Regions from separate parts of the Roseovarius mucosus genome, predicted to be linked through region 1. Evidence: riboswitches for the same ligand, from Rfam matches in the RefSeq annotation. Region 1 holds a riboswitch; each other region holds the start of a gene.
The links. Region 1 has a riboswitch for thiamine pyrophosphate ahead of ROSMUCSMR3_RS19105 (ABC transporter ATP-binding protein). Riboswitches for the same ligand answer to the same signal wherever they lie in the genome.

Region 1 (9,984 bases):
CACCAATGATGCTTTTGGGCGGTACGATTGTGGTGGTGAGCCTGGCGATTTACCTCTGGCAGACGGGACGGCGGCGCATGGCGCTGCAATCGTGATCCGTGAAAAGCAAAAACGACAGGATACGTCGCTAAGCGGCATGTGAGGCTGCCCTGAGCGGTGTTTCGTTAGCTCAAACGAGCACCGGAGGGGCATCAGATGGCCGAAGATCTCAAACGCAGGACACGCAGTGGCGGGCGCGCAGGCGGGGTTGCCCGGCGCGGCAGTGCCGTGATCGAACAGATGCCGTGGAACCCGCCCATCAACCGCGACCGCCCGACAGAGCCATTGACGGATGCGGGCGTTCTGGCCATCCATGATGGCGCGATGCGGATCCTCGAAGAGATCGGGATTGAGTTTCTCAACCCTGAAGCGGTGGCGATCCTGCGCGCCTCTGGCGGCTGCCAGATCAATGGCGAGAATGTCCGCATGGGCCGAGATTTCGTCATGGAGATCATTGGCAGGGCCCCGGAAAGCTGGACCATCACGCCGCGCAATCCCGACCGCACGATTACCATGGGCGGCAATCATCTGAATTTCGGCAATGTGTCTTCACCGCCGAGTTATTGGGATATGAAGATCGGGCGCAAGGTCGCGGGCACGCGCGAGATGTGCCAGAACCTGTTGAAACTGACGCAGTATTTCAACTGTATCCACTTTGCAGGCGGCTACCCGGTGGAACCGCAGGATATTCATGCCAGCGTCCGGCATCTTGATGTGCTCTATGACAAGCTGACGCTGACCGACAAGGCGATGCACGCCTATAGCTTGGGCGCAGAGCGGGTCGATGATGTGATGGAAATGGTGCGCATCGCGGGGGGGCTGACCCACGAGAAATTCGAGGCCAGCCCGCGCATGTATACCAACATCAACTCGACCTCTCCTTTGAAGCATGACTATCCGATGCTGGATGGCTGGATGCGCCTGGCGCGGCGCGGTCAAGGGCTGGTGGTGACGCCATTCACCTTGGCCGGGGCCATGGCGCCGGTGACGATGGCGGGGGCGGTTGCGCAGTCGATCGCAGAGGCGCTTTGCGCGGTGGTTCTCGCGCAGATTATCCGCCCCGGCGCGCCCTGTGCGATTGGCACCTTCACCAGCAATGTCGACATGAAATCCGGGGCACCTGCCTTTGGCACGCCCGAATATATGCGCGCGACACAGATGACCGGGCAATTGGCACGGTTCTACAAGCTGCCGATGCGTGCCTCTGGCGTCTGCGCCGCGAACGTGCCCGATGGGCAGGCGATGTGGGAGACGTCAAACAGCCTCTGGTCGGCGGTGCAGGCGGGGGCGCATATGGTCTATCATGCGGCCGGTTGGCTCGAGGGTGGGCTGATTGCAAGCCCTGAGAAATTCATCATGGACTGCGAAATATTGCAGCAAATTCAGCGCTATATGGACCCGATGCTGACCGCCACCGGACCTGACGATATCGCAATCGAGGCGATCCGAGAGGTGGGAGACAAGGGGCATTTCTTTGGCATCCAGCACACGCAGGACCGCTATACGACGGCGTTCTATCAACCCTTCCTGAGTGATTGGCGCAATTACGAGGCATGGGAGGCGGCAGGTGCAGTCTGGACCCCGGCGCGCGCGCATCAGGTGTTTCAGGACATCATTGCCGGGTTCGAGGCCCCCCCGATGGAGGACGCGGTGCGCGAGGAACTGGCAGATTTCGTGGCGCGGCGTAAGGCTGAGGGTGGGGCACCGACGGATTTCTGATATCGGGCCGGAAACGGGGTGCTTTACCCGCGTCGGTATTCCGGCGGAGCGTGGGGCGGCGGGCGCGGTAGGGGTATTTGGGGCAAGATAAAGGTAAGTGGGGGATTGGGAGTGAATTTCTGAGTGAAAGTAGCCTATCTCATCGCGCAAGACGCATGAATGTAGCTTCAAAAATCGCCACTTGCCCATGCAGCAAATCACGCTGGGGCATGATCAGTTTAGCGAATGGACTCTCAACTGAAGGCTTTGTGCTGTAAAGATTGAGTGTGACGAAATCGATGGATTCAAGAGTTTTTCTAAGGCGAGCTCCATACACCGGCTCATGGTGGGCCAGCCGGTTTCGCATTTCGTAAATGACTTCGAGGTGGTCTGCGATATCTGATCGATCAAGCGTCTTGTTGGGGAAGACCTTTTTCAAAACTTGCTTCCAGAGCGTCTTTTCGTAATTCTCTGAAAACATCCGCTTCCAAAAGAAGATAGTGAGCTGAGCGATCACCTGACTGTCGGGCACGGTGATCATGGATTGGCGCCTTTTGGCAATCGTTCGGTGATTTACATTTTGTGGCACACCATTGGAATATGCTTGGACATCCAAGGCGGTCTTTTGATCCCCAGTCATTTTCGAATACGCTGCTCGTTGTGCTTGCTGCGTGGCCTTCCCGATGGACCCGGTTTCCAAGGACGCCCACCTGAACGTGTTTGGGGGAGGTGTGCGTAACCAATGGCTCCCTCCAAATTTGTTGTTCATGGCGTGGCAAACGGCATTACGCAGGGAAACTTCGATTAACCCTGTGACGGCCATGATCGATACACCCAAGCTCATGGTAGTTTGATGGAGCTCTATCGCATCCTCGGGAGCCCCTGACTTCGTTAGCCCCTGGAAGGTCGCTAGCCTTTCAGCTGAGAGCAAGTTTTGTATTACCTGCATGTCAGCCGCTGACAGAAATCTTGACATTTACTGTGCTTCTCACTAAACTCAGCATTGAAACGTCGGGATACGGTCGGCAGCGCGCTTGTTCGTGACGGACCCCCGACGCTCTAGCTGGGCCGCCCAAAGGGTGGCCTTAAGCTTTTTAAGCTTATCATACCTATACCAACGCCGTATTTGCAAAGCCTCAGGACGACGGCTGACTTGTATGGCCAAAAACGGTCGTTCTTGATAATTACGGTTCGACTTTCGAAATCTTTGCAGAATCTTGTCCACAAGCCCTCGGCGAAACTCAACTTGATTTTGGCAGGTTTGGGCCCATTCCTGAAATCCGGCCATTCGCGCAAAGCTTAGCATCATGCAGTTTGGACACAAAGCGGAATCCAACGTTAGGCCGCGATACCGCGCGAAACGCTTCTCCTCACCCCACCGCCTTGCCATCCAGCCACTTTCGACACCCACGGTCCACCCCGGCGTGCAGGAGGAGCGTCAGCACTGCCAGCACGATGAGGGCCGCGAACATGAGGTCGATCTTGGCGCGGCCATTGGCCAGCAGCATGAGATAGCCCAGCCCTTTGGAGGCCCCCACCCATTCGCCGATGATCGCCCCGATGGGGGCATAGACGGCCGCGAGGCGCAGACCCGAGGCAAAGCCCGGCAGGGCGGCGGGCACGCGGATATGCCACATGAGCCGCGCGCGGTTCGCCCCCATGACGCGCGCGAGGTCGAGCCACTGCGGCGGCGTGCGCATCAGCGCGTCAAAAAAGGCCGATGTGACCGGGAAATAGATGATGAGGAGCGCCATCGCGACCTTGGACCAGAGGCCATAGCCCAACCAGAGCGTGAGGATGGGCGCGAGGGCAAAGACCGGGATCGCTTGGGAGAATACCATGATCGGGCGGATGAGCCGGCGCGCCATGGGCGAAGAGGCCAGACCAATCGCCGAAAGACCGCCCAAGATTGCGCCCAGGGCCAGACCGATCAACACCTCTGCCGCCGTTATGGTGGCATGATGGGCAATCAGCGCGCGGCTGGCCCAGAGGGTTTCCGCCACGCGGCCCGGCCCGGGCAGAATGAAGGGCGGCAGCGCCGCGAGCGTCACCAGCGCCTGCCAAAGCACGAGTGCAAGGGCTGTCGAACTTGCGATGGTGACAAGGCGGCTCATGCGGCGGGGTATCCGGCAAGGGCCGCGTCAAAGAAGGCGCGTTCGAGACGTGTTGCCGTAACAAAGGCGGATTGCGCGGCGGCTTGATCCTCGGGGGTGAGGCTGGGCCAGACCTGATCAAGCTGACCGCGCAGATAGGTCACAACCCCCTCGAACCCCGGCCCGCTGTGCAGGGTGATCCATTCCCCGAACCAGAACGGCAGGTCTGCGGCGCGGTTCGCGTGCGGGCTGGCCCAATCCAGATAGGTCCATTCGGCCACGCTGAGGACCGCAATCATCTGCGCATAGCTGCCTGATTTTGCCGCCGCGCGCATCAGTGCCTGAAATTCGGCTGTGATCGGATGGGGCGTTACAGGCGGCTCAGTTGTTCCGCCAAGCGCCGCGATTGCGCGCAGGAAATAGGTATTCTCTGGCCCCGAGATCAGCCCGAGAAACTGTGCCGCCGGGATCGCATCGGGCAGGCTGGGCGCATGGGCGATGGCAGAGGCCAGAAGCCGCACGAAATCCTCGATAAAAAGGTAATCCTGTTGCAGATAGGCGAGCATGCGGGCCTTGGGCAACGTGCCCGCCGCAAGCTGATCGGTGAAGGGGTGCCGGGTGGCGGCCTGCCAATCGGTGGCCACAAGGGATTTGAGGTGTTCGGTGGGGTGCATCTTTTTCTCCTGTCAGGCGGGGGCGCGCAGGCGGGCCAAAAGACGGCCCTGCGCCGCGAGAGTTTCGGGGTCATCCACGGCGCGTGGCACCGGGGCTGCGGGCGGGGTCACATCCTCTAGCCCGGTTTCGGTAAGGATGTGGATGGCATGGCCCATGCGCGCGGCCTCAGCCGGGTCATGTGTGACCATCAGGACTGTGCGTCCTGCCAGATGGGTGGCCGAAAGATCCTGCATCTGCGCGCGGGTGCGGGCATCGAGCGCCGAAAACGGCTCGTCCAGCAAAACGATGGGGCGGTCCTCCATCAACGTGCGGGCCAGTGCCACGCGCTGTTTCTGCCCCCCCGAGAGCGCATGAGGCCGCTTGTCTGCATGGTCGGCCAGACCGACCCGCGCCAGCATCTCGCGCGCGCGCGCCACGTCGCGCGACATCCCGCGCAGCCGCGCCCCAAGCGTTACATTGCCCAGCACATCGAGCCACGGCATCAGCATGTCGCCCTGTGCCATCAGCGCCATGCGCCCTGACAGTGGCCCGCCATCAGAGGCTGTGATCGTGCCAGTAAACTCTGTCACCTCATCCACCCCGGCGATCAGGCGCAGCACCGTGGTTTTGCCCACGCCCGAAGGGCCGAGCAGGCAAGTGATGCGCCCGGCGGACAAGGTCAGCCGCAGTGGGCCAAATACCGGTACAGCGCCAATCCGGGCGTGGCCATCAAGGGTCAGACTGGGCGGGGCGGACATGCGCGGCCTCTTCAAACAGGGCTCGCGGGCAGGGGGATGGCGCGCCGCTGCGCGGTTTCCGTTCCCTCCGCCGGTGCGAGCCGGATCAGGTTCGATGGGTTGGTGCAAGACCTCTCAGCCCCAAGGGGCACCCCAACGGATGCCTCAGATGTAGCCGCAGCGCTCTGAGATGACAAGGGCGCGATAGGGGCTGCAATATACTGAGGATTTTAGATGTTCAGGGGGCTTTAACCCTTGGCTGTCAGGATGCAGGCATCTGAGAGGAGGGTGTCATGCACGGGCTGGTCAACCGCGCGATTGAGCGATTTGTCAGGGATACCTATGGGCGCGATGTCTGGATCGGCACGATTCAACGGTTGGACCTGGGTTTTACCGAGTTTGAAGCGATGATGGTCTACGAGGCGCGCATCACCGAACAGGTGTTGATCGCGGTTGGCGCGCGATTGGCGCGCAGGCGTGACGATCTGCTTGAGGATATCGGTACCTATCTGGTCTCGCACCCCGCGACCGAGGCGCTGCGCCGTCTGTTGCGCTTTGGGGGGGTGGATTATGTGGAGTTTCTGCATTCTCTTGATGATCTGCCAGAGCGCGCGCGCCTTGCAGTCGCCGATCTGGGGCTGCCTGCGCTGGAATTACAAGACCGGGGGGCGGGGGTTTATGCTCTGCATGTGGGGCTGCCCAAGGGGCATGATCTGCGGCTTGGCCCGGTGGTGGTCGGGCTTTTGCGCGCCATGGCGGATGACTATGGCGCGCTTGCGCTGGTCGAGCATCAGGGGGATGGCGCGGACTATGAAATCATTGAGGTGCGTTTGTTGGATGAGGGGTTCGCGCATGGGCGGGCCTTTGCTCTGGGGCTTGGGGAAAGCGCGGCATGACTGTTCAGGATAGGGGGCTTTTGCCGCTGCTTGCGGGGCTTTGCCCGATGCATGCGGTTCTGGATGCCGAGGGCCATCTGGTGCAGGCGGGGCCAACCTTTGCCAAGCTCTTTGGTGCGCGCGCGCTGCAGGGCATGCGGTTTCTGGATCTGATCGAACTGCGCCGCCCGCATCAGGCGGGGAATATGGCGGATCTTCTGGCCTCCGCCGGGGCGCGGCTTCGGCTGCGGCTGCGCGCGGCCCCCCATACGGCGCTCAAGGGCGTGCTTTTGCCATTACCGGGGGGCGGGGCGGTGGTGAATCTCTCGTTCGGGATTTCCGTGGTCGAGGCGGTGCGCGACTTTGACCTGACCGGCGCTGACTTTGCGGCGACGGATCTGACGACCGAGATGCTCTATTTGATCGAGGCAAAATCCGCCGCGATGGACGCCTCGCGCAAGCTGAACCTGCGCTTGCAGGGCGCACGCATTGCCGCGGAAGAGCAGGCGTTTACGGATATGTTGACGGGGCTGCGGAACCGCCGCGCCCTTGACCATGTGCTGGATCGGTTGATGCAGAGTGAGCAGGATTTCGCGCTGCTGCATCTCGATCTCGATTTTTTCAAACAGGTGAATGACACATTGGGCCATGCGGCGGGCGATCATGTGCTGCAAGAGGTGGCGCGGCGCCTGCGCGACGAGGTGCGCAGCGATGATTTGATTGCCCGTGTGGGGGGCGATGAATTCGTGATCCTGCTGCTTGGCATGACAGAGCGGGCACCCGTGGGCGATTTGGCAGATCGGATGATTGCCCGGCTGGAAAAGCCGGTTCCCTATCGCGCGCAGCACTGTCGGATTTCCGGCAGTATCGGCATCACGCTTAGCTGTGCCTATGACAGCCCCGAACCCGTGCGGATGATGGCCGATGCCGATCTGGCGCTCTATGCTGCCAAGGGGCGGGGTCGCGGCTGTGCGCGGTTTCACGAAAGCCCATTGCCACGCGCGGCCCCGGCGCATGGCATCGCCTGAGCGCTTAACGCAGTTTCAGAGAAAGTTGACAGGCTTTCCCTGTAGGACATCGCGCCAAATCAAACAGCCACACCGTTTCGGTGTTTCACCGTAAACCCGAAGCGCATCAGTCGGGCCAGTTGCCCGGATCAAGGATTGCGGCCAGAACGCGCGCGGCATCCTCTTCTTGGGCCACATGGCCAAGGCCATCCAAAGACAGCGTGCGCGCCCGTGGCATCTGCGCGGCGGCGCGCGCGGAGGTTTCTGGCGGGACGGCCAGATCGCTGGTGCCCGTGATCAAGAGGCAGCGATTGGGGATCGCGCCCAGCCGGGTCAGAAGCGGGGCGACATCCCATTGGGCCATCATTTGCAAGGTGCCATCGACATGCGCACGGTCCCCGATCAGCCGCGCATAGAGCATCAGCCCCTCGGGCGTGAGGCGCGATCCGGTGCTCTCGATCAGGCGGCGGGCGCGGGTGAGTTTGTCGGTGCCAAGGGTAAAGAGCGTGGGCGTCAGCGGATTGAGTGCCAGAACCTTGGCGAGAACCGGAAAGAGCCAGCCCGCCACGCCCTCGAACGGGCCAAGGGCCGCGTTGACGCAGGCAATATCGGGCGGCTGGTCTGTGGGCGTCCTCAGCCGCGTGGCGAGTTCCAGCGCGATGGCCCCGCCTGCGGAATGGCCGAGGATCAGATCGGGGTGCCACCCCTCCGACTGGCAAAGCGCCGCGATATCCCCGGCCATGCCGGGCAGGCCCAGCCGCCGCCGGTCTCCCGCGCGCGAGAACCCCTGACCGGGAAGATCCAGCGCAATGACCCGGTGGCTTAGCGCCAAAAGCGGCATCAGATCGCGCCAACTATGGGTCGAGGCCCCCGCCCCGTGCAGCAAAAGGGCAAGAGGACCGTTGCCCATTTCCTGCAGATGCCATTGGTGGGGGGGATGGTGAATGCGGCGCGACTGGGCGTTGAGCGGCCAAGTCGCCAGATCGCGCTGCCAGTCCATCGCCTAGACCCCGAGGGCTGAGGTGACAGCCGTCGAAATTCGCCGGGCATCCGCGCGCGGCAAGGGCAGGTGGCGGGCGTTCATTTCCGCCGCGAGATGGGCGGGCTCTGGCCCCGGACGGGCGGAAATGTCAATCACGATGGCGGGCAGGCCCTGCGCGCGCCAGAGCCGCGCCATCGTGCTGGTGTCTTTGGCCGCCTCGGCGCGGTCACCGCGCCCGTCGAGCGTAATGTTGGCGCGGGCATCCGTCAGCAGGGCAAGCGTTGGGCTTAGCCCATGCGCCTCGGACTGGCGGGCAAGGGTGAGCGCCGCGCCAAGAGCCGCCGCAAGCGGGGTGCCGCCACCCCCGGGCAAGCTGCCCAGACGCCGCTTGGCCTGCACCAGCGCGCGGGTGGGCGGCAGAATGAGGTCGGCGCCCATGCCGCGAAACGCGATCAGCGCCACTTGGTCGCGCCGGGAATAGGCCTCGGCCAGCAAGAGCTCAACCGCGCCCTTGGCCTCGGCCAGCCGTGCCAGCGCCGAAGAGCCAGAGGCATCGACCGCGAAGATCACCAATCGGTCGGCGCGATCCTCATAGCGTTTGAGGTGGATGTCAGCGGCATGGATGATCACGCCCGGTGCATCGGGGCGGGCGCGGCGGCGCAGCGGCTGCCACGGGGCTGCGGCGCGCAGCGTCGCAATGAGATCAATGCGCCCGCGCCCATCCGGTGCACCTTGCCGTGCAGGTAGGGGCCGACCGCGTTGATGCGCCTTGCGCCGGGCACCGGCACCCGAGCCTGCCGCACGCCGCGTGGCACCGCGTTGGGCCAGTTGATCCAGCAGCGCGGGGGGCAAAAGGGCTGCCACCGCAGCGATGAGCAAGTCATCTGGGATGTCGGGTGTTTCGCTTTGGCTTTGATCTTCGGGTTCGGGCGGTGTGTCGGGTTGTTCTGGTTCGGGATCTTGCGGCAGTTGCGTGGCGCGCGCGGGATAGACGAGCTCTGCCGCCTCGCGCAGATCATCCTGCGTGACCTGTGGATGGGCCTCTGATGCGGCCAGCGCGCGGGCGGCGCGCAGGGCAAGCCAAGGCGCGCGCAGGCTGTCGATGCCGAAACTGGCGGCCAGCGCGGTGAGCGTGGCGATATCCTCGGGTGTGTGGGTAACGCCGCCAAGCCGCGCGCGGGCCTCTGCCAGATCAGCGGCGGCGGGCATGAGGGCAGGGGCCGCGTCATGGCGGATGTCGTCGAGTGTCACATGCAGCGCCAGCCGTTCGCAGAGGGTTTGCGGGGCGGTTTCCTCGGCGTCGATCCCCTCGTCAAACAGAACGAGCGTATGAAGCGGGCTTTGATCCAGAAGTTGTGCCAGCCGGGCGGCAAGGGCGGGCGGTGTGCGTTCGGCCATGGTCAGGATCAGGCGCGCCGGGCTATCGGCCAGTCCAGCGCTGTGGATCAGGTGACCGGCGGCGAGCGTGGCGGCGATATCCGCGCCGCCAAAAAGCTGCGTATCGCTAAGATCGGGGTGGATGCGCCGGGCAGGGCCGGGCAAACGCGCGAGCGCCGTATCGAACGCCTGCCGCACCGGACCGGCACGGGCGCGCAGCGTCAGCCCGCGCAACCCCTCAGGATCAATCGCCAAAAGGGTGAGCGCCCGCAGGGCGCGCGCCCATGCGGGGCTGGGCGTCATCCCCAGACCTCGGCCATGGCGCGGGCAATGCGTGTGGCGCTGCCCGCCTCGTCCAATGGATCGCGGCGTAGCCGGTGGCTGAGCGCGAGCGGCGCGACCTGGGTCAGATGTGCGCGGGTCACAGCGGCATCGCCCTCATAGGCCGCAAGCGCACGCGCGGCGCGCAACAGTGTCAGCTCGCCGCGCAGCCCATCCGCGCCGATGGCGATGCAGAGCGTC
Region 2 (9,984 bases), 280 kb from region 1:
TCGCCCGGCTGGGCGGGGATGTGACCAAGTTTGTCACCCCCCCGGTCCGCGAAGCGCTGCTGGCCAAGTTTTCCTAAGGCTGCTCAGGTCGGTTCCATCACCCGCGTGTGGTGCGGGACGGGGCCGCGCCCGGTTTCGAGGTGGCGGCCCATTTCGGCGGCGACATCGAGCATGCGGTTGGAAAAGCCCCATTCGTTGTCATACCAGCTGAGCACGCGGCACAGCCGTCCTTCCATCACCCGTGTCTGATCGGTGGCAAAGATCGAGCTGTGGGGATCGTGGTTAAAGTCCGAGGAGACAAGCGGGCGGCTGGTAACATCGAGCACGCCCAAAAGCGCGCCGTTGGCGGCACCGCTGACGGCGGCGTTGATCTCGTCCACGCTGGTGTCGCGCGCGGCCTCGAATGTCAGGTCCACGACGCTGACATTGGGGGTGGGCACGCGGATGGCGGTGCCGTCGAGCCGCCCGGCGAGGGCGGGCAACACGAGGCCCACGGCACGGGCAGCGCCGGTGGTGGTGGGGATGATGTTGAGCCCCGCCGCGCGGGCGCGGTAGAGGTCCTTGTGCATGGTGTCGAGCGTTGGCTGGTCGCCGGTGTAGCTATGGATCGTGGTCATGAAACCACGGGTGATGCCGATGCTTTCATGCAGCACCTTGGCCAAGGGGGCGAGGCAATTGGTGGTGCAAGAGGCGTTGGAAACGATCACATCCTTGGCGGTCAGGTCCGTGTGGTTGACGCCGTAGACCACGGTGCGATCGGCCCCGGCTGAGGGGGCCGAGACCAGAACGCGCCGCGCGCCGTTCTTGAGGTGGCGGGCGGCGGCGTCGCGGTCTGTAAAGATGCCGGTGCATTCCAGCACGATATCGACATCACCCCATGGCAGCGCTTCTGGGTCGCGCAGGGCGGTCACGCGCATCGGCCCGCGGCCTGCGTCAATCGTGTCGGCGGTGGTGGTGATCTGACCCCGAAAGCGGCCATGCACGCTGTCGAATTCGAGCAGATGGGCGTTTGTTTCGACCGGGGCCAGATCGTTGATGGCCACGACTTCGATGTCTTGGCGATCCGAGTCGAGCAAAGCGCGCAGCACGTTGCGTCCGATACGACCAAATCCGTTTATGGCAAGTTTCAGGGGCATGGCATCCTCCGAGAGTTATGTTAGCGCTAACAATTGACGGCGAACATAAACGAATTTCGAAACGAGTCAATGCGGAGGAGTGTCAGTTGCGTTATCGCCAAAAGGCGACATATTCGATCAGATCAATCAGCTTGCGCCCGAGGAACAGGGTGGATTGGCCATCGTTCAATATGACATCGGCACCGAGCGCCACCAGGACGATCCCCCCAAGGCCAATCGCGATTGTGTTGGTCATGCCGCGCGCCTTTGCCGTCTGCGTCCCGCAGGGTATGCAACAGAGGCTGCCGCCATGCAAGCCGGATCAAGGGCCGGGAGGGGGCTGGCCATAGGGCCGGAGGCGCAAAACGGCCCCCGGCGCCGGGCACCGGGGGCGTGCGATCAGGTCTGATCACTCGTCAAGGGGCAGGTAGATATCGCCGGCTTCGCGGAACTTTTCGGCCATCGCCGCCATACCCTCTTTCTGGGCCTCGGCGCGGATGTCGTGGCTGATCTTCATTGAGCAGAATTTCGGCCCGCACATCGAGCAGAAATGCGCCACCTTATGCGCCTCTTTGGGCAAGGTCTGATCGTGGAAGTCGCGGGCGGTTTCCGGGTCGAGCGAGAGGTTGAATTGATCCTCCCAGCGGAATTCAAAGCGCGCGCGGCTGAGCGCATCGTCACGCCGCTGCGCCCCCGGCAGGCCCTTGGCAAGGTCGGCGGCATGGGCGGCGATTTTGTAGGTGATGACGCCGGTTTTCACATCGTCGCGGTCGGGCAGGCCCAGATGTTCCTTGGGGGTGACATAGCACAGCATCGCACAGCCGAACCAACCGATCATCGCCGCCCCGATGCCACTGGTGATATGGTCATAGCCCGGCGCGATATCGGTGGTGAGTGGCCCAAGGGTGTAGAACGGGGCCTCGTGGCAGCATTCAAGCTGCTTCTCCATATTCTCTTTGATCTTGTGCATGGCGACATGGCCCGGCCCCTCGATCATCACCTGGCAATCCTTGCGCCATGCGATTTTCGTGAGTTCGCCCAGCGTCTCCAACTCGGCGAATTGAGCGGCGTCATTGGCATCGGCTATTGAACCGGGGCGCAGCCCATCGCCCAATGAAAAGCTCACGTCATATTGGCGACAGATGTCGCAGATGTCTTCGAAATGCTCATAAAGAAAGGACTCGCGGTGGTGATGCAGGCACCACTTGGCCATGATCGAACCGCCTCGGCTGACGATGCCTGTTACCCGATTTACCGTCATTGGCACCATGTGCAGGCGCACGCCCGCATGGATGGTGAAATAGTCCACGCCCTGTTCGGCCTGTTCGATCAGCGTGTCACGGAACACCTCCCATGTCAGGTCTTCGGCAATGCCATTCACCTTTTCCAGCGCCTGATAGATCGGCACGGTGCCGATGGGCACGGGGCTGTTGCGGATGATCCATTCGCGCGTGTTGTGGATGTTGCGGCCCGTCGAGAGATCCATCACCGTATCCGCCCCCCAGCGGATCGCCCAGACCAGTTTCTCGACCTCTTCTTCCATCGAAGAGGTGACGGCGGAGGTGCCCATGTTGGCATTGATCTTGACCAGAAAATTGCGGCCGATGATCATCGGCTCCAGTTCCGGGTGGTTGATATTTGCGGGGATGATGGCGCGGCCTGCCGCAATCTCTTGCCGGACGAATTCGGGGGTCACGTAGTCGGGAATATTCGCGCCCCAGTCGTTGCCGTCGCGGTGACAGGGTGTCAATTCCCGCAGCTGGTTTTCGCGGATGGCCACGAATTCCATCTCGGGCGTGATAAGGCCTGCGCGGGCATAGGCCAGTTGGGTGGGGGCCGCCCCCGGCTTGGCGCGCAGTGGCCGGTGCTGAACCGGAAACTCCGGCACCAGTCTATCGCCGGTGACAAAGCCGTTATCCTCGGGCTTGACGTGGCGGCCCTCGTAATCCTCCACAGTCCCGCGTGCCATGATCCACGAGCGGCGAAGCGGCGGCAAGCCTTGGCGAATATCGGTGGTGCGGTCCGGATCGGTATAGGGACCAGAGCTATCATAGACGGCCAGCGGTGCCTCGCCTGCGGTGGGATGGGTCGAGATTTCGCGCATGGGCACTGCGATTTCGGGATAGTGCTGGCCGGTCACATAGATTTTTCTAGAGGCGGGCAGAGGGCCCGTGGTCACGCTCGGGGTGATGTTCTGGGTGGGGACGTTCATTTTGGTGCTCCTCGAGTCAGTTTCTACAAAGAGACCAGATGAGCGTGGCAGGGAGGCAGGAGGGCAGCATATACGCCCCGGTTCAGGCCATGGGATCTGCCGGAACGTGGCATGATCGCGAGCCCTAGCTTCCTACGCCAGTATCAACTGGGTCAGGTTCAAAGGGTCGCGACACTGCAATATCTGCAAAGATGATTGCCAGCCGCCTCTCAGTCCCTCAGTTGGGACTCCCCTGCGTAGGAAAAGCGTATGCGGTAAGACAGGGCCGCGCAACCCGAAGTTTCGGGCTTGCGAGCTCAGAGGCAGATTGGCGGGTTCCAATGGCAAAGCGCCGGGCTGCGCGTATCGCGGCCCGGCGCTGCACAAAAAGTGAGGGCTTGTTTACTGCAACCGGCCCATGGCAACGGCGACATCGGCCATGCGGCAGGAAAAGCCCCATTCGTTGTCATACCATGCCAGCACCCGCACCAGACGGTTGCCGATCACTTTGGTCTGATCAGGGGCGAAGATCGAGCTTTCCTCGGTGTGGTTGAAGTCGATGCTGACCTTGGGTTCGGGATCATAGCCCAGAACGCCCTTCATCGCGCCAGCGGCGGCCTCGGCCACCACGGCGTTGACATCGGCCTTGGTCACGTCGCGCTTGGCGACAAAGGTCAGGTCCACCGCCGAGACATTGGGCGTGGGCACGCGGATGGCAGAGCCGTCGAGTTTGCCCGCGAGTTCCGGCAGCACCTCACCAAGCGCTTTGGCGGCCCCGGTCGAGGTGGGGATCATCGACATCGCGGCGGCGCGGGCGCGGTAGAGGTCATTGTGGCGTCGGTCCAGCGTCGGCTGGTCACCGGTATAGGCGTGGATCGTGGTCATGATGCCGCTCTCGATCCCGATCGTATCATTCAGCACCTTGGCCAGCGGCGCGAGGCAATTGGTGGTACAAGAGCCGTTCGAGATCATCCGCTCAGAGGCCAAGAGCGCGTCATGGTTGACGCCGTAGACCACGGTGCGATCCACGTTCTTGGCCGGGGCCGAAATCAGCACCTTGCGCGCGCCGCGCTCAAGATGGGTGCGGGCCTTGGCACCATCATTGAAATTGCCGGTGCATTCGAGCACCACATCAACCCCGTCCCAATCCAACTCGTTCATGTCATAGGTCGAGAACATCTGGATCGGGCCGCGACCGAGGTCCATCGTCTGGCCCTCGACGGTGATCGGATGGGCAAAGCGGCCATGCACGCTGTCATAGCGCATCAGATGCGCTGCGGTCTCAATCGGCCCGGTTGCGTTCACCTTGACCACCTTGATATCGTTGCGCAGGCTTTCCGAGATATGGGCAAGCGTGGCGCGACCGATACGGCCGAAACCGTTGATTCCTACGGTGATGGTCATGGGCGACTCCTGATAGCTGAATTGGCGTCCGTATAGACGGGGCAGAGGACGCCGGAAAGCGGTAAAAGTCGTTTTCCAGTTGGAATACAGGATGTTAGCGGTAACCTTGCGGGGGTTGGCGTGGCTTTGCTGGTGATTGCGCTAACGCAGGATGGCAGGTTTGGGCGATCGGAAGGCGCATATTTGCCGCCAAGACATAGGGGCGCCCGAGAGCGCCCCTGTCTTTGATCTGCCAGTCCGAACTAAAGGAACGTGAAATCATCCACCGTCAGTTGCGCGGCGGTGACGCCTTCGACGAGGATGGTGTTGCCATTCACCGTCATCTGCGCGCCGCCCGCCACGTCGACGATGTTCATCGCCGTGACGAAACCCGCCAGACCGTTGCCGCCGTTGTTGATGTTTTCAACGCCAGTATCGGGATCGAAACGGCGGATGAAGAAACTATCCAAACCGTCCTCGAAATCGGTGATCACATCCGCCTCGCCATCGAAGAAGGACGAAAAGACAAACTGATCAGCCCCGGTTCCGCCGGTGATCACATCGTTGCCAGCACCTGCATTGATCGTGTCATTGCCCGCGCCGCCATCGATGGTGTCGTTGCGCCCGCCGCCTGCGAGGAAGTCATTGCCCTCGCCGCCAAGGATGCTGTCGTCGCCTTCACCGCCGCCGACGCTGTCATTGCCCGCACCGGCATCAATGGTGTCCTGTCCGGTGCCGCCGCCGATATCATCCGCGCCCTCGCCGCCGTCGATGAGGTCATTGCCAAAGCTGCCCGACATGCTGTCGTTGCCATCGCCGCCCGAGAGCGTGTCATCGCCCGCGCCGCCTGCGACCACGTCATTGCCAGCCCCGCCGGTCACGGAATCCGCGCCAAAGCCGCCGCCCAGAATGTCGTCACCATCGCCACCGTCCAGGGTGTCATCCCCCAGACCGCCGCCGATATTGTCGTTGCCCGCCCCGCCAATGGCCAGATCATTGCCATCAGAGGACGAAATCCGGTCATCGCCAGCACCGCCGTCGAGGGTGTCATTGCCCTCGCCGCCGCTGAGCTGGTCATTCCCGCCGCGCCCCTCGAGCCGGTCATCGCCACCCAGACCGCTGAGCGTGTCGTCAAGCGTGGCCCCGAGCAGGGTGTCATTGCCTTCGGTGCCTTCGAGGTTGAGCGAGACCGGATCAGCGGTGGTGACGGTTTCGGTCACTGAGGCAGGCACCTCGGCGGCAGAGTCGAAGAACGAGCTATCGCCTGTCAGGGCAAAGTCGAGCACGGCGTTTTCGAAATTGGGCGTGCCTTGGATCAGGCCCGCATCGAGCGCCGCAGCAATCGCGGCGTCCCGCACCGCCGGGTCGAGCGTGTCGAGGCTGACAATCTCGCCGGGGAATTCGGGCAAGTAAAACCCATCAAGGCTTTCGCCCGCGTCATAGGTAAAGAGGCTGTCCGCCTCAGAGGCGACGCGCCAATCCTCGCGGTATTGACCGTAGAGATCGGCAAAGGCAAAGGGACGGGCCAGCACGGTGCCATCGGCGCGCGCGACATCATTGCTGGCGTCGCCGTCGCCATCGCCCAGCAGACCTTCGAGACGCCCCAGCAGCTCTTCGTTGAGGCGCACGTCGATATCGACCCGCCCATCGCGCACGATCACGCGCACCTGGCTGTCGCCATTGCCGACCACGTTATCTGCGCCCGCATAGACGATGATATAGGTATCGCCTTCACGGAAAATACGGTCATTGCCAACCGCGACAGAGCCGAAATCCTCAATCTCGGTGGCCACGCCGCCGATATGCAGCGGGGTCGTGTCATTGGCGTCGATCATCACTGCCGTGCCGCCGAGATTGGTGGCGATGGCCTGATTGACGCTGACGTTATCGCCCACTGGCACCATGCGCGCCTGAAGCTCGAAATCGCTGTCGGTGCCACGCAGCAGCACGAATTCGCCCGCCGCCTGGAAATCATAGCCGACGCCGTCGAGTGTCGCGAGATGCGGGTCACCCGCAACCCAACCGCCCGCGCCGACCGGCGGCAGAAGCGGGACGATAGAGTCGACCACGCCGCCGTTGCGCACGGCAAAGTTCCAGATGCCGATCAGTCCGGTATTGCCGGGGATCACATCCAGGCTGAGGATTTCATCCTGATTGCCGGATTGCGGCAGCTCAAAGAACGTGCCTTCGACGCCGGTGCCCGATGTATAGCCCGCGCGCGCAACCGTGCCGCCAAGGCCGTTGGTGCCGCCGCTGGCGTTGCCGGTTGTCCAGTTCACCTCTTCATAGCGGAACTGAATGTCGAAATCGCCATTGCCACGATCCGTGAGGATAAGTTGGAAGGCGTTGAGCAGGTCGGTGCGCGAGCTAAAGTAGCCGACATCGTCCCATGTGACGATAAGTTGGTCGCCCAGCGTGTTGAAATCCCAATGCACAAGGTTGCTGCCTTGCGAGTTTCCGCCCGGGGTTGGGGCAACTTCGCCGCCGCGGGTGTCGACATCCGCAAAGAACGGCGTGATGTTGGGGTTGTTGCTGACGCCTGTGATCACGTCGGGCGTGAAGGTGCCGCGCGGTCCGGTGAAGGTCACCGAGCCGTTGTTGTTGATCCAGAGACCTTGGTAAACGGTGCCAAAGAAATTCAGCCCGTTCTCGAAGATCGGGGTGATGTCGATCTGTACGGTTGAGCCGTCATCGTTGCGGGCCAGAAAATCCTCGCCGAACCCGGCATCGCCGCCCAGACCCCGGATCAGGCCGGGGCTGGTGTTGTCTGGGTTGAGCAGCACATCGGTGCTGATGTTGTCGAATTGCAGGCGCTGGATATTGACTAGAATGTCGGTGTCGCCGGTTGCGGTATGGGTGATCGTGCGCTGTGCACTTTCATTCACGCCGGTGCTGTAATCGGCGGCATTGCCCGCGAAGACGGCCGTATCGAACCCCGCGCCCCCATCCAGCAGATCGTTCCCCGCGCCACCTGTTAGCGTGTCATCCCCAGCATTCGCAGTGATCGTATCGTTATCGGCGGTGCCGACAAGATCGTCAGCCTCCGGTGTTCCCGGAATTACAAGACCTTCCATGGTAAAACTCCCCAGTTTTCCAAATGCGCCTTATTCAAACACTATGTTCACGATTCTGTGAAGTGCTTTATATTCGGAGTTTCGCATGCATGAATTTGGGGGGAGGGGGAGACCTTTAGAGGAACGTGAAATCCTCCACGGTGAGTTGCGCGGCGGTGATGTCTTGGACGATCACAGTCTGTCCGTTGAAGGAAATTTCTACGCCGCTGGCAGTGTCGACGATGCCCAGCGTTTCGAAGTGCGCTGCTGATGAGGGGGCTGTGGGTGGCTCTGGTGTATCCATGGCCATGAACCGAATGACGATAAGGTCGACGCCATCTTCGAAATCGAGAACACTATCGGTTTCTCCCTCTTTAGCGACGGTGAATTCGAAGTGATCTGCACCCGCGCCGCCGCTGAGTACGTCGTCGCCACGTGCGCCGTTGACCGTGTCATTGCCATCGCCGCCCTCAATCGTGTCCGCACCGCTGCCACCCGAGAGGTCGTCATTGCCGCTCCCGCCTTGGATGCTGTCGTCGCCCTTGCCGCCGCCGACTTGGTCGTCACCTGCGCCGCCGATGATCGTATCTCGGCCTGTGCCACCGCCAATCTGGTCGGCCCCGTCGCCCCCATCAATCCGGTCATCGCCCGCGCTGCCGGACAGGCGATCATTGCCCGCGTCGCCCGTGATGCGGTCATTGCCGGACGCACCGGCAACTATGTCATCGCCCGCGCCCCCCGAGAGGTAATCCGCGCCGCTGGCACCCGTGAGCGTGTCATGGCCGTCGCCACCGTCCAAGGTATCACGGTCCCAGCCACCGGACAAAAAATCATCCCCGAGACCGCCCGTGATCAGGTCGTTTCCTGAGCCACCGCCAACGGTGTCGTCGCCATCGCCTGCGTCAATCGTGTCATTGCCCAGCCCGCCACCAATATTGTCATTTCCAGCATCGCCGGTGAGGGAGTCATCCCCCAATCCGGCGCTGAGGGAGTCGTGACCTTCACCGCCGTTGAGGGTGTCGTGGCCGAGACTGCCGTTCAGGCGGTCATCCCCGCTCTCGCCGAATATCTCATCACCGCCCTCCTGACCAAAGAGCCTGTCGTTGCCATCGCCGCCCAAAAGCGTATCGTTTCCTTCGTCCCCCGCGAGACGATCATCACCGGCAAGACCGTTGAGAAAATCATCGTCACGATTTCCCAAGAGCGTGTCATTCCCAAGGGTGCCGACTTCGGTCAAAGGGAGAATCGCGTCTACCCATGTGACGGAATAGGGGTTGGGAAAAAAGTTGGCATATCTGTCGTATCCCACTGCATATCGCGCGCTGACATAGAATGTGCCGGACTCGTCTGGAATGTAGGTCACATACTTGTTTGACGCTCGTGCGTCCGAGCTTGCGAGGCTTTCTCCATTGGCATCCCGCACCGACAGATCGGAGAGCGTGATGCCGTCCAGTTCGAAGCTCGCGGCCTCACCCGCGGTCAATTCCACTGCGAACCAGTCATAGTCGTTGCCGAAATCCATCTGCGCCTGGACCGAGGTGTTGGGGGCCAGCGTCGCGTGCGTGGTCACATCGCCGGGGACGTCGTCTTGAAACACGTTGGCCCGGATGACGTAGTTGTCCAAGTCGCCGCCCATGGTGCCGAATGTTGCGCCGATGGAGATGAAATGCCGCCCGGATTGCTGCGGTGAGAAAACAAAAACGTTGTCTTGGTCGGACCGCAGCTCTGGGTCGCCGGTGTTGTTCATAAGCGTTATCTCATCGGGTGACAGGATTTGGACAAAAGGCAATCCCATGTCGATTTCGAACCGATAGGCAGTGTCTGCCTCAAGGTTTACCGCGATCCAGTCCCGACCGTCCGCGACGCTGCCACTGACGGAGCCACCGATTTCCAAAAACCCAGTTGTCTGCGCATTTGCGGTAAAATTATCCATAATATCATGTCCTTGTCTTGGAAATGGCGGTCGGCCCTTTAGTGTTTTCACGATTCTTGGTGGAGGTCTATGCCCCTCTTTCCCTGTTGCCCCCTTCGTGCGCCTGTCCTAGAACGCCTCTGATATGTCAGCCGGAGGCAGTGCCATGCTCGATCTCGCCTATGAAACGCCGAAACCTCGCGTCATTGCGGGGGCCAAGCATGATTGGGAACTGGTGATCGGGATGGAGGTGCATGCGCAGGTCGCCTCGAAATCCAAGCTGTTTTCCGGGGCGTCCACGCAATTCGGGGCGGAGCCCAATTCCAATGT
Region 3 (9,984 bases), 2.0 Mb from region 1:
CCCTGTCAGAGGGGTATCTCCGCATTGCCGGGGTGGATGAGGTTGGGCGCGGGCCATTGGCTGGTCCGGTGACGGCCGCCGCCGTGATCCTTGATCCGGGCAATATTCCCGAGGGGTTGAACGACTCAAAGAAACTCAGCGCGGCGCGACGTGCCATACTTTGTGAGGCTATCCATGCCTCTGCCGAGGTCAGCGTGGCCCATGCCAGCGTCGCAGAGATTGATCAGCTCAACATTCTGCGCGCCGCGCATCTGGCGATGGAGAGGGCGATTGCAGCACTCGATCCTCCGCCCGATCTTGTCCTGATTGACGGTAACCTGATCCCGCGTGGCCTGACCCTGCCCGCCCGTGCCATTGTGCGCGGCGATGCGGTCTCGGTTTCGATTGCGGCGGCCTCAATTGTGGCGAAAATCAGGCGCGATCAGATCATGTGGGATTTAGCGCAACAGTTCCCCGGCTATGGCTGGGAACGGAACGCCGGATACCCGTCGAAAAGCCACAGAGAGGCGCTCCTAAATCTTGGTGTGACCCCACATCATAGACGTTCGTTCAAGCCGGTGCACAACATATTGTATCAAGAAAATAACTAACCCTCTGATTCAAAAAAGAATTTGACGGCGAATCGGGTTTGACTCATCTTGGTCTCCAACGACCAGAGCGCAGAAGCGCCGGGACAGAGGCAGAAGATGACGACAATGACCAAAGCCAAGGGCGCGCCTGCGCTCCCTCTCAATACGATTATCGCCGGGGATTGCATCGAGGTGATGAACAGCTTGCCAGAGGCAAGCGTTGATCTCATCTTTGCTGATCCGCCTTATAATCTACAACTCAAGGGCGACCTGCATCGACCCGACAATAGCCAAGTGGATGCGGTCGATGATGCTTGGGACCAATTTGCAAGTTTCGCCGCCTACGACAAGTTCACCCAAGACTGGCTCAAGGCGGCGCGCCGCTTGCTCAAACCTCATGGGGCAATCTGGGTCATCGGCTCTTATCACAACATCTTTCGGGTCGGTGCGGCGCTGCAGGATGCGGGCTATTGGATCCTGAACGATGTGATCTGGCGCAAATCCAACCCGATGCCGAATTTTCGCGGCAAGCGCCTGACCAACGCCCACGAAACGATGATCTGGGCGTCGAAATCCGAGGGTGCGAAGTACACCTTCAATTACGAGGCGCTGAAATCGCTCAACGACGGGGTGCAGATGCGCTCGGATTGGGTGCTGCCGCTCTGCACCGGGCATGAGCGGCTCAAGGATGACAACGGCGACAAGGCGCATCCGACGCAAAAACCCGAGAGCCTGTTGCACCGCGTTCTTGTTGGATCGACCAATCCCGGCGATGTCGTACTGGACCCGTTTTTTGGCACGGGCACCACAGGTGCCGTGGCCAAGATGCTGGGCCGCGATTACATCGGGATTGAACGTGAGGCGGCCTATCGCGGTGTTGCGGAAAAGCGGCTTGCGAATATCCGTAAATTCGACCGCGACGCGCTTCAGGTTTCGACATCCAAACGGGCAGAGCCCCGTGTGCCCTTTGGTCAGTTGATCGAGCGCGGAATGTTGCGCCCCGGTGAGGTTCTGACCTCGATCAACGGCAAAGCGGCCAAGGTGCGTGCCGATGGCACATTGGTGGCCGATGGCGTTAACGGCTCGATCCATCAGATCGGTGCGCATCTCGAAGGCGCACCCTCGTGCAACGGCTGGACCTATTGGTGCTTCAAGCGCGAGGGCAAGGTGGTGCCCATCGACGTGCTACGCCAGCAAATTCGCTCGGAAATGGAAGAGCGTCCAAACTGATTACCTAGACACCGCCGGTGCCCAAGGCCTGACTTTCTCGGGCACCATTGACTTGCCCCGCCCTCATGGCGGGGCTTTTTTTGTCATCGGTCCGGTGCAGGCGTGACCAGATCAGCCATCTCGGAAAAAAGCATATCTGGCTGCAACAGTCTGTGTTTTATATCCCAAAGCGCCGCAATGCGCCCCTCCGACAGCACATGCCCGGCCATCGCACCCAGCTTGGCGCGCACGTCCGCTTCGGGCATAGGGGCCTCTGGGCCGCCACGCGCGTTGGCATCGCCTGAGGTCAGTCGCCGCCCGTCCTGCAGGATCGCTGTCACATCAGACCAGCGCCCGCCGGGAAAGCGGGCAGAATGGCGCGGTTCTTCACGCACCGTGATCCGCGCGTGCAGGCCGGCGACCTCCGGATCATTCAGGCCCGAACCGGTGATGTGCTCTGGCCCGATGCGCCCATGCACCAGCAGCGTGGCAAGCGCAAAGCCCAGCGAATACTGCGCCTCGCTCGTCGTCTTGGGAAGGCCCGGAAAAAGGGCGGCGGATTGGGCAAATGTCGCCACTTCAAGCCGCTCAATCTCTGCGGCGCGCAGCCCTTGCTCAACCATCAGCACACGCACCCCTTCCAGCGCGCCATGCGCCCAACGGCAAATCGGATAGGGTTTGATGTAGTTGCGCAGGATGGTCCAATCCTGTCCCAAATCTTCCCAAATATGCGCCACGTCTTCTCTCTCTACCGTAATCGCGGGCGCGCCGGTAAAGCCGCGTTCTGCAAGAAACAGTGACGAAATTCCTACAAGCGCCCCCATTCCCGATCCGTCATGCAACATGGTAGGATTGGCAATTTCGCGCATCATCTGGCTGCGCGGCCCATGATATTCCGCGATCCCCAGAGCCTCGCGCAACACATCCGAGGTCTGCCTGCGCAGATGCGCCCCAAGGGCCGCAACACCCAGCGCATTCCAAGCGCCCGAGGTATGGTAATCGCTGACCGTGGCATGAAGCGCCACACCGGCCCGTGCCGCCACCTCATAGCCCATCGCAAGCGCAGTGAGCGCCTGCCGCCCGGTCAACTGTGGATGCTGCCCAGCATAGGCAAAGAGCGCCGGCACCAACGCGCAGCCGATATGCCCTTTGGTCGGGTTGTAGCCGTCATGCCCATCAAGATTGTCGATCTGCGTAGCAAGCGCCCAAGCCGCCCCAGGCACTGCACAGGTTCGCCCGTCAAATAGCAAAGTTGCGCTGTGTTTGTCACTAGACGCCGCATGAAACTCTACCGCGAAATCGCGTGCAATCTGACCAACCTCCAGTGTCGCAGCCCCCGCAGCGACGCCGAGCGTGTCAATCAGCAGGAGGGCAATACGCTCCAGCACCTCTTGCGGAACGTCAAGCGCGGGATCGAGCACGAATTTCGCGACGCGGTCGAATTGAGGGCGGTCTAGAACACAGGACATCTGAGCAACTTTCTGCAAGAGGGACTGCCCCAAAGTGGCGTGTTTACACGCCGGTTTGACGGCTGTTTGCGACATTTCCTGTCTCGCATTCTCCTCTTGCAGCGCGCAGAACCGGCTGTTAGCAATCAGGCATATCCGTTGGGGTGCCCGTGTTCAGGGCTGAGAGGTGCAAAGCCAACCCATCGAACCTGATCCGGGTGATGCCGGCGTAGGGAACGGACCTCAGCACGCCCGGTGCGCACTCCGTCCGTTTCCCCGCAAGATGAGAGGAACGGCAGATGATTGCCACAGCTTTGACAATCGCGGGCTCCGACAGCGGCGGCGGCGCGGGTATTCAGGCAGATCTCAAGACGTTTTCGGCACTGGGCGTCTATGGAACGAGCGTGATTACCGCCGTGACAGCCCAAAACACCTGTGCGGTGACCGATGTGCATCCCATCCCTAACGCGACTGTTGAAGCACAGATTTTAGCTGTTTTAGGCGATATCAGGGTCGATTGTATCAAGATCGGCATGCTGGGCGACGCAGGTCTCATAGAAACAGTGGCGCGGGCTCTGGCCGAATATCATGGCCCCATCGTCCTTGATCCCGTGATGGTCGCAAAATCCGGCGCGCGCCTTTTGCCGGACGCTGCGCGTGCCGCCCTCGTGGAACACCTTGTGCCACGTGCCGATCTCCTCACCCCGAACCTGCCAGAGGCGGCAGCACTTTTGGGCATGTCAGAGGCGCGCGACAGTACGGAAATGCAGGCGCAGGGCGCGCTTCTGCGGGACATGGGTGCCGTGGCCGTCTTGATGAAGGGCGGGCACGCGCAAGGCGAGACTTGCACCGATTGGCTGATTGCTGACGCAACATACCGCCTCGACGCCCCCCGCATCGCCACGCGCAACACCCACGGCACTGGCTGCACGCTATCATCGGCCATTGCGGCACATCTCGCAAAGGGACTAACCTTGCCAAAAGCGGTTGAGGCTGCGCATGGCTGGTTGCATCGCGCCATTCTCGCCGCAGATGCCCTGGAAATTGGCAAGGGCCATGGCCCGGTGCACCACTTTCACGAGGTTTGGACATGACAGGGCCTGTCACCATCCGGGGCGCGGGCATCGTTGGCCTCTGCGTGGCAACCGACCTTGTCGCGCGTGGCATTGACGTTATTTTACGCGATCCCGCACCATCACCCGGCGCGCATGCCTGCTCTTGGTGGGCGGGCGGCATGCTGGCCCCATTTTGCGAGGGCTTTTCCGCAGAAGAGCCGGTGGTGCGATTGGGTCAAGCGGCCGCCGATTGGTGGGCGGCACAGGGAGTTGAGGTAATCCGACGGGGCTCGCTCGTTGTCACCTTGCAGCGCGACCGCCGCGAACTGGACCAATTCGCCCGCCGAACCATGGGGCATCGATTTGTAACAGGCGAAGAATTGGCCATGTTAGAGCCGCATTTGGTTGAGCGCCACGACCGCGCACTGTTCTTTCCTGATGAGGCGCATATCAATCCTCGCGCGGCACTGCATCACCTGCACAAGCGCCTGGTGGACGCAGGCGTGCGATTCGAACAAGATGCGGCAGAGCCTCATGGTTCAGTGATCGACTGTCGCGGCCTCGCCGCGCAGGACAGTTTGCCCGATCTGCGGGGGGTCAAGGGAGAGATGCTGGTGCTGCGCAGCCGTGATGTGACCCTGACAAGGCCCATTCGCCTGTTGCACCCGCGGTTTCCACTCTACATCGTGCCACGGGGCGATGGTGTATTCATGCTGGGTGCGACACAGATCGAGAGCACAGAGCGCGGCCGTGCCTCGGCTCGGTCCGTGATGGAGCTGCTGTCGGCTGCCTATGCTCTGCACCCCGCTTTTGGCGAGGCGGAGGTGCTGGAAATTGGCGCTGATGCGCGCCCTGCTTTCCCCGACAACCTTCCGCGCCTTTCCCGCAAGGGGGGCACAGTTTATGTCAACGGCCTCTTTCGCCACGGCTTCCTCTTGTCGCCTGCGGTGGCGCGTATGGCAGCAGAGATGGTCTCGGGCGATACTCAGACACCGGAGTTTTATCATGAAGATCACGGTTAACGGCACTGTGCAGGACACCGCTGCACCATCGCTTGATGCGTTGCTGATCGAGCTGGGTTATGGCGCGGCCAAGGTGGCGACTGCAGTGAACGAAAGTTTTGTTCCTGCTGCAATGAGACCAGAACAGAGACTGAATGACGGCGACCGGATCGAAATCGTCGCACCACGGCAAGGGGGCTGACATGCCTGTATTCTACGAGACCGAGATCACCTCGCGGCTGATGCTAGGCACTGCGCAATATCCCTCGCCCGCGATCCTCGCCGATGCCTTCAAACGCTCTGGCGCGGGCATCGCCACCGTCTCTGTGCGGCGTGAGGCAGGGGGCGAGCGCGCGGGCCAAGCGTTTTGGGATATGATCCGCGACCTTGATGTGCGCGTGCTGCCCAATACCGCCGGCTGCCATTCGGTCCGGGAGGCTGTAACAACGGCTCAGATGGCGCGGGAACTGTTTGACACGCGCTGGATCAAGCTTGAGGTGATCGGCCACGCCGACACCCTGCAGCCAGACCCCTTTGGTCTGGTCGAAGCGGCGCGCATCCTGACCGAGGACGGATTTCAGGTGTTTCCTTATTGCACCGAAGACCTTGTGCTCTGCGAGCGCCTGGTAGAGGCGGGATGCCAGGTGTTGATGCCTTGGGGCGCCCCGATTGGTACGGGGCTTGGCCTCAATAACATCTACGGCCTTCGCTCTTTGCGTGCGCATTTCCCCGATCTGCCGCTGGTGATCGACGCAGGCCTAGGCCTGCCAAGCCAAGCGGCGCATGCGATGGAACTAGGCTATGACGCAGTGCTGCTTAACACAGCCGTGGCCAAGGCAGGCGATCCGGCGTCGATGGCCGACGGGTTCGCCCGCGCATTGGAGGCAGGGCGCCTTGCCTATGAGGCCGACCCGATGGAGCCGCGCGATATGGCCGCCCCCTCGACCCCCGTGTTAGGAAGGGCCTTTACCTGATGTCTCTGCCGCGTTTCTATCCGATTTTCGATCACACGGACTGGCTTCGCCGCGTGCTGCCACTTGGTGTTAAACTCGTGCAGTTGCGCATCAAGGATCTTACGGGCGAGGCCTTGAACGCGCAAATTACGCAGGCAGAGAGCCTATGTCGGACCCATGGTGCCACTCTCGTGGTCAACGATCATTGGCAAGCCGCGATTGATACAGGCGCGACTTGGGTGCATCTGGGGCAGGAGGATCTCGACACCGCCGACATTCCCGCCATGCGCCGTGCCGGGCTGAAGCTGGGGCTTAGCACCCATGATCATGCGGAGCTTGACCGGGCTCTCTCGCACGATCCTGATTACGTGGCGCTTGGTCCGGTCTATCCCACCATCCTGAAAAAGATGAAGTGGCACGAACAGGGTCTGGACAAGTTGACCGAATGGAAGCGCCTGATCGGCGACGTTCCCTTGGTCGCCATCGGGGGCATGTCGGTTGAGCGGGCGGGTGGGGCCTATGCGGCCGGGGCGGATATCGTGTCTGCCGTGACAGATATCACGCTCAATCCCGACCCCGAGGCGCGGGTGCAGCACTGGATTGAGGTCACGCGATGACCCGTTATGCACGTCAGATCGCCCTGCCCGCGTTTGGGGTTGCTGGTCAGGATCGGCTTGCGGCGGCGCATGTGCTGGTGGTGGGTGCGGGCGGCTTGGCCGCCCCGGTGCTGCAATACCTCGTGGGCGCAGGTGTGGGGCGCATCACGCTGATGGATGGCGACCGGGTCAGTCTCAGCAACTTGCACCGTCAAACGCTGTTTCGCATGGCGGATATCGGCCAACCAAAGGCGCAGGTTGCCGCGGCACACATGACCTTGCTAAATCCAGATTGCAAGATTTCAGCCGTATTAGAGCCGCTTGATCCGGTCAATGCACCGGGCCATGTCGCGGTCGTTGATCTTGTGCTCGACTGCGCTGACAGTTTCGCGGCAAGTTACATATTGTCCGACACCTGCCATGGCTTGGGCAAGCCGCTGATCAGCGCGTCCATCGTTGGCACCTCTGGCTACGTCGGTGGCTTTTGCGGCGGCGCGCCCTCGTTGCGTGCGCTGTTTCCGGACCTGCCAGACCGATTAGGCAGTTGCGATGCTGATGGCGTGTTTGGTCCCGCTGTCGGTGTTATGGGCAGTCTTCAGGCGCAGATGGCAATCGCGATTTTAGCCGGAATAGAGCCTGATCCATTGGGGCAGCTTGTGACCTTTGAGGCGATCGGTTCCCGCTTCGGCGGCTTCCGCTTTGACAAAGCACCAGAGCCAGAGGATGGATTTCATTTTATTGCCCCCGCTCAGATCACGCCCTCCGATTGGCTGATCGACCTGCGCGCCGAGGCAGAGAGCGGGCCCGCTTTGCCAAACGCCATCCGCCGTAGCGTTTCGGATTTCGAATACCCCACCACGCATCCGCAGGGGCCGCGCGCGGTGCTCGCGTGCCGCTCTGGTTTGCGGTCATGGCAAGCCGCAACACGGCTGCGCGGCCACTGGGACGGCGAAATTGCCCTGATCGCCCTTGGCGACGTTCAACAGGAGACAGATACATGAAACACCTCACCCTGATCTTTGCCCTTTTGGCCAGCCCGGCCATGGCGCAGGACAAGATGACCCTGATCCTCGATTGGTTCATAAACCCCGATCACGGGCCCATCATTCTGGCCGAGGAATTGGGATATTTCAAAGAAGCCGGACTCGAGGTAGAGGTCATTGCCCCCGCCGACCCAAGTGATCCGCCCAAGATGGTCGCCGCCGGGCAAGCCGATCTTGCGATTTCCTATCAGCCGCAATTGCACATGCAGATCGAGAATGGCCTTCCGCTGCGCCGCGTTGGCACGCTCGTTGCCACGCCGCTCAATTGTCTCTTGGTGTTAGAGGATGGGCCGATCAAATCCACGGCTGACCTTAAGGGCCGCAAGGTTGGTTTTTCGGTGGCTGGCGTCGAAGAAGTGCTGCTTTCAACAATTCTTGCGCAGCATGGCCACAGCCTGAGCGATATCGAACTGGTCAGCGTCAACTGGTCGCTGTCGCCCTCGCTCATGTCCGGTCAGGTCGATGCGGTGATCGGCGCCTATCGTAACTTCGAGCTTAATCAGATGGAGATCGAAGGCGTGCCGGGCCGCTGTTTCTATATCGAGGAAGAAGGTGTGCCCGCCTATGACGAGCTGATCTATGTCGCCAATCCCGATTCGATGGATGCCGAGATGATCCGCCGCTTTCTGCACGCCACTGAGCGCGCAACGCAGTACATCATGAACCATCCGCAAGACAGCTGGGAGATTTTCGCAGGCACTTCGCCCGAATTGCAGGATGAGCTTAATGAAAAGGCTTGGGTTGACACTTTTCCACGCTTTGCAACCCGGCCCGCCGCCTTGGATCACGCGCGCTACAAGCGGTTTGAACAATTCCTGCTCGACGCAGGAATGATCAGTGACGCGACCCCGGTTTCCGGGCTTGCCATGGACCTGAACGCAGAATGACGCGCGATTACGGAACGACCTTTCCCCGCTTGCGCGATGCGGCGGGCACGGTCTGGCAGGACTATACGCATCACGCCTTTGTCGAAGGATTGGGTAACGGCACGTTACCGCGCAAGGCCTTCCTTGGTTATCTCGTGCAGGATTACGTATTCCTAATCCATTTTGCGCGGGCTTGGGCGCTCGCTGTGACCAAAGCCGATGCGCTCGAGGAAATGCGCGCCTGCGCCGCCACCGTTGATGCGCTGGTCAATCACGAACTTAGCCTGCATGTGAAAACCTGCGCCGAGGCGGGGCTAAGCGAGGCGGATCTCTACACCGCCGAAGAGCATCCCGCCAACCTTGCCTATACGCGCTACGTGCTTGACGCGGGCCATTCTGGCAATTTCCTTGACCTTCTGGCCGCCCTTACCCCATGCGTCATGGGCTATGGCGAGATTGGCGCGCGGCTAGGGCCGGTGCCTGCGGATCACCCCTATGCGGATTGGATCAACACCTATGCAGGCGACGCCTATCAACAGGTTTGTCGCGATTCTGGCACGCTCTTTGACGGAGCCGTCCTTCTGCGGCTGGGAGCAGGTGCCGAGACAACCCCGGCCTGGGGGCGGCTATGCCAGCGTTTTACTACGGCGACGCGATTAGAGGTAAGCTTTTGGGATATGGGCCTGTCGTTTGGGGCGTGAAACGCTCAGGTCGCGCGGCTGACCACCACTGCGAAAAGCGCGATATACGTAAGCTGGTGCGCGGCCTGATCGAGCCCGAGGTAATACCAAAACCTCGGGTCGATCTCGGTCAGATCCTCTATGCGCACGAGACGCGCCTTGGACCAGTCTATGTGATAATGCAGCGCCACCTCTGCCAGCACGAGACCAAGAGCAAAGTTCCAAGGTAGAGCAAACCATAGCAGGATAGGCAGGCTGAGTATCCCATGCACCCCGGCGTGCACGATACCCGACAGATGCCCATACCTTCCTTTGTTCCGTGCGATCCATGCCGTCTGGAACTGAAAATCGCCAAGGTAATGCTTGATCTGAAACAGGATCAAAAGAAGGCACAGATCAAAAATACTCATCGTGAAAACCTCGGCAATTGCCATGAATGCTGGGCTCTGAACGAACACTCCGTCGGAAACTTGGTTTGATACAATTTGGATCTAACGGTAATTTCCTTAGTCTATCACATCTCGCGGGCATTTGCATCACCGGCGCGGCAAACCCATCGAGACG

Region 2: linked by a shared signal. The riboswitch ahead of thiC (phosphomethylpyrimidine synthase ThiC) and the one ahead of ROSMUCSMR3_RS19105 (ABC transporter ATP-binding protein) in region 1 are both predicted to bind thiamine pyrophosphate.
Region 3: linked by a shared signal. The riboswitch ahead of thiD (bifunctional hydroxymethylpyrimidine kinase/phosphomethylpyrimidine kinase) and the one ahead of ROSMUCSMR3_RS19105 (ABC transporter ATP-binding protein) in region 1 are both predicted to bind thiamine pyrophosphate.

Annotation. Positions count from the first base shown of each region.
Region 1 is NZ_CP020474.1:3,987,380-3,997,363, forward strand. It holds gene ROSMUCSMR3_RS19080 (DMT family transporter) at 1-95, shown strand, start outside; gene ROSMUCSMR3_RS19085 (trimethylamine methyltransferase family protein) at 196-1,758, shown strand; gene ROSMUCSMR3_RS19090 (Abi family protein) at 1,898-2,713, opposite strand; gene ROSMUCSMR3_RS19095 (ABC transporter permease) at 3,108-3,851, opposite strand; gene ROSMUCSMR3_RS19100 (TenA family protein) at 3,848-4,504, opposite strand; gene ROSMUCSMR3_RS19105 (ABC transporter ATP-binding protein) at 4,517-5,242, opposite strand; TPP riboswitch at 5,288-5,387, opposite strand; gene ROSMUCSMR3_RS19110 (heme NO-binding domain-containing protein) at 5,515-6,117, shown strand; gene ROSMUCSMR3_RS19115 (GGDEF domain-containing protein) at 6,114-7,124, shown strand; gene bchO (alpha/beta fold hydrolase BchO) at 7,231-8,103, opposite strand; gene ROSMUCSMR3_RS19125 (magnesium chelatase subunit D) at 8,107-9,765, opposite strand; gene bchI (magnesium chelatase ATPase subunit I) at 9,762-9,984, opposite strand, start outside.
Region 2 is NZ_CP020474.1:3,702,552-3,712,535, forward strand. It holds gene coaD (pantetheine-phosphate adenylyltransferase) at 1-77, shown strand, start outside; gene gap (type I glyceraldehyde-3-phosphate dehydrogenase) at 84-1,136, opposite strand; gene ROSMUCSMR3_RS21490 (hypothetical protein) at 1,228-1,371, opposite strand; gene thiC (phosphomethylpyrimidine synthase ThiC) at 1,525-3,327, opposite strand; TPP riboswitch at 3,440-3,571, opposite strand; gene gap (type I glyceraldehyde-3-phosphate dehydrogenase) at 3,709-4,710, opposite strand; gene ROSMUCSMR3_RS21710 (nidogen-like domain-containing protein) at 4,953-7,763, opposite strand; gene ROSMUCSMR3_RS17770 (pre-peptidase C-terminal domain-containing protein) at 7,879-9,675, opposite strand; gene gatB (Asp-tRNA(Asn)/Glu-tRNA(Gln) amidotransferase subunit GatB) at 9,821-9,984, shown strand, end outside.
Region 3 is NZ_CP020474.1:1,968,064-1,978,047, forward strand. It holds gene ROSMUCSMR3_RS09440 (ribonuclease HII) at 1-590, shown strand, start outside; gene ROSMUCSMR3_RS09445 (site-specific DNA-methyltransferase) at 687-1,799, shown strand; gene ROSMUCSMR3_RS09450 (MmgE/PrpD family protein) at 1,883-3,247, opposite strand; TPP riboswitch at 3,377-3,479, shown strand; gene thiD (bifunctional hydroxymethylpyrimidine kinase/phosphomethylpyrimidine kinase) at 3,526-4,320, shown strand; gene ROSMUCSMR3_RS09460 (FAD-dependent oxidoreductase) at 4,317-5,303, shown strand; gene thiS (sulfur carrier protein ThiS) at 5,287-5,484, shown strand; gene ROSMUCSMR3_RS09470 (thiazole synthase) at 5,486-6,256, shown strand; gene ROSMUCSMR3_RS09475 (thiamine phosphate synthase) at 6,256-6,852, shown strand; gene ROSMUCSMR3_RS09480 (HesA/MoeB/ThiF family protein) at 6,849-7,832, shown strand; gene ROSMUCSMR3_RS09485 (ABC transporter substrate-binding protein) at 7,829-8,761, shown strand; gene tenA (thiaminase II) at 8,758-9,441, shown strand; gene ROSMUCSMR3_RS09495 (DUF3307 domain-containing protein) at 9,447-9,830, opposite strand; gene ROSMUCSMR3_RS09500 (adenylate/guanylate cyclase domain-containing protein) at 9,957-9,984, opposite strand, start outside.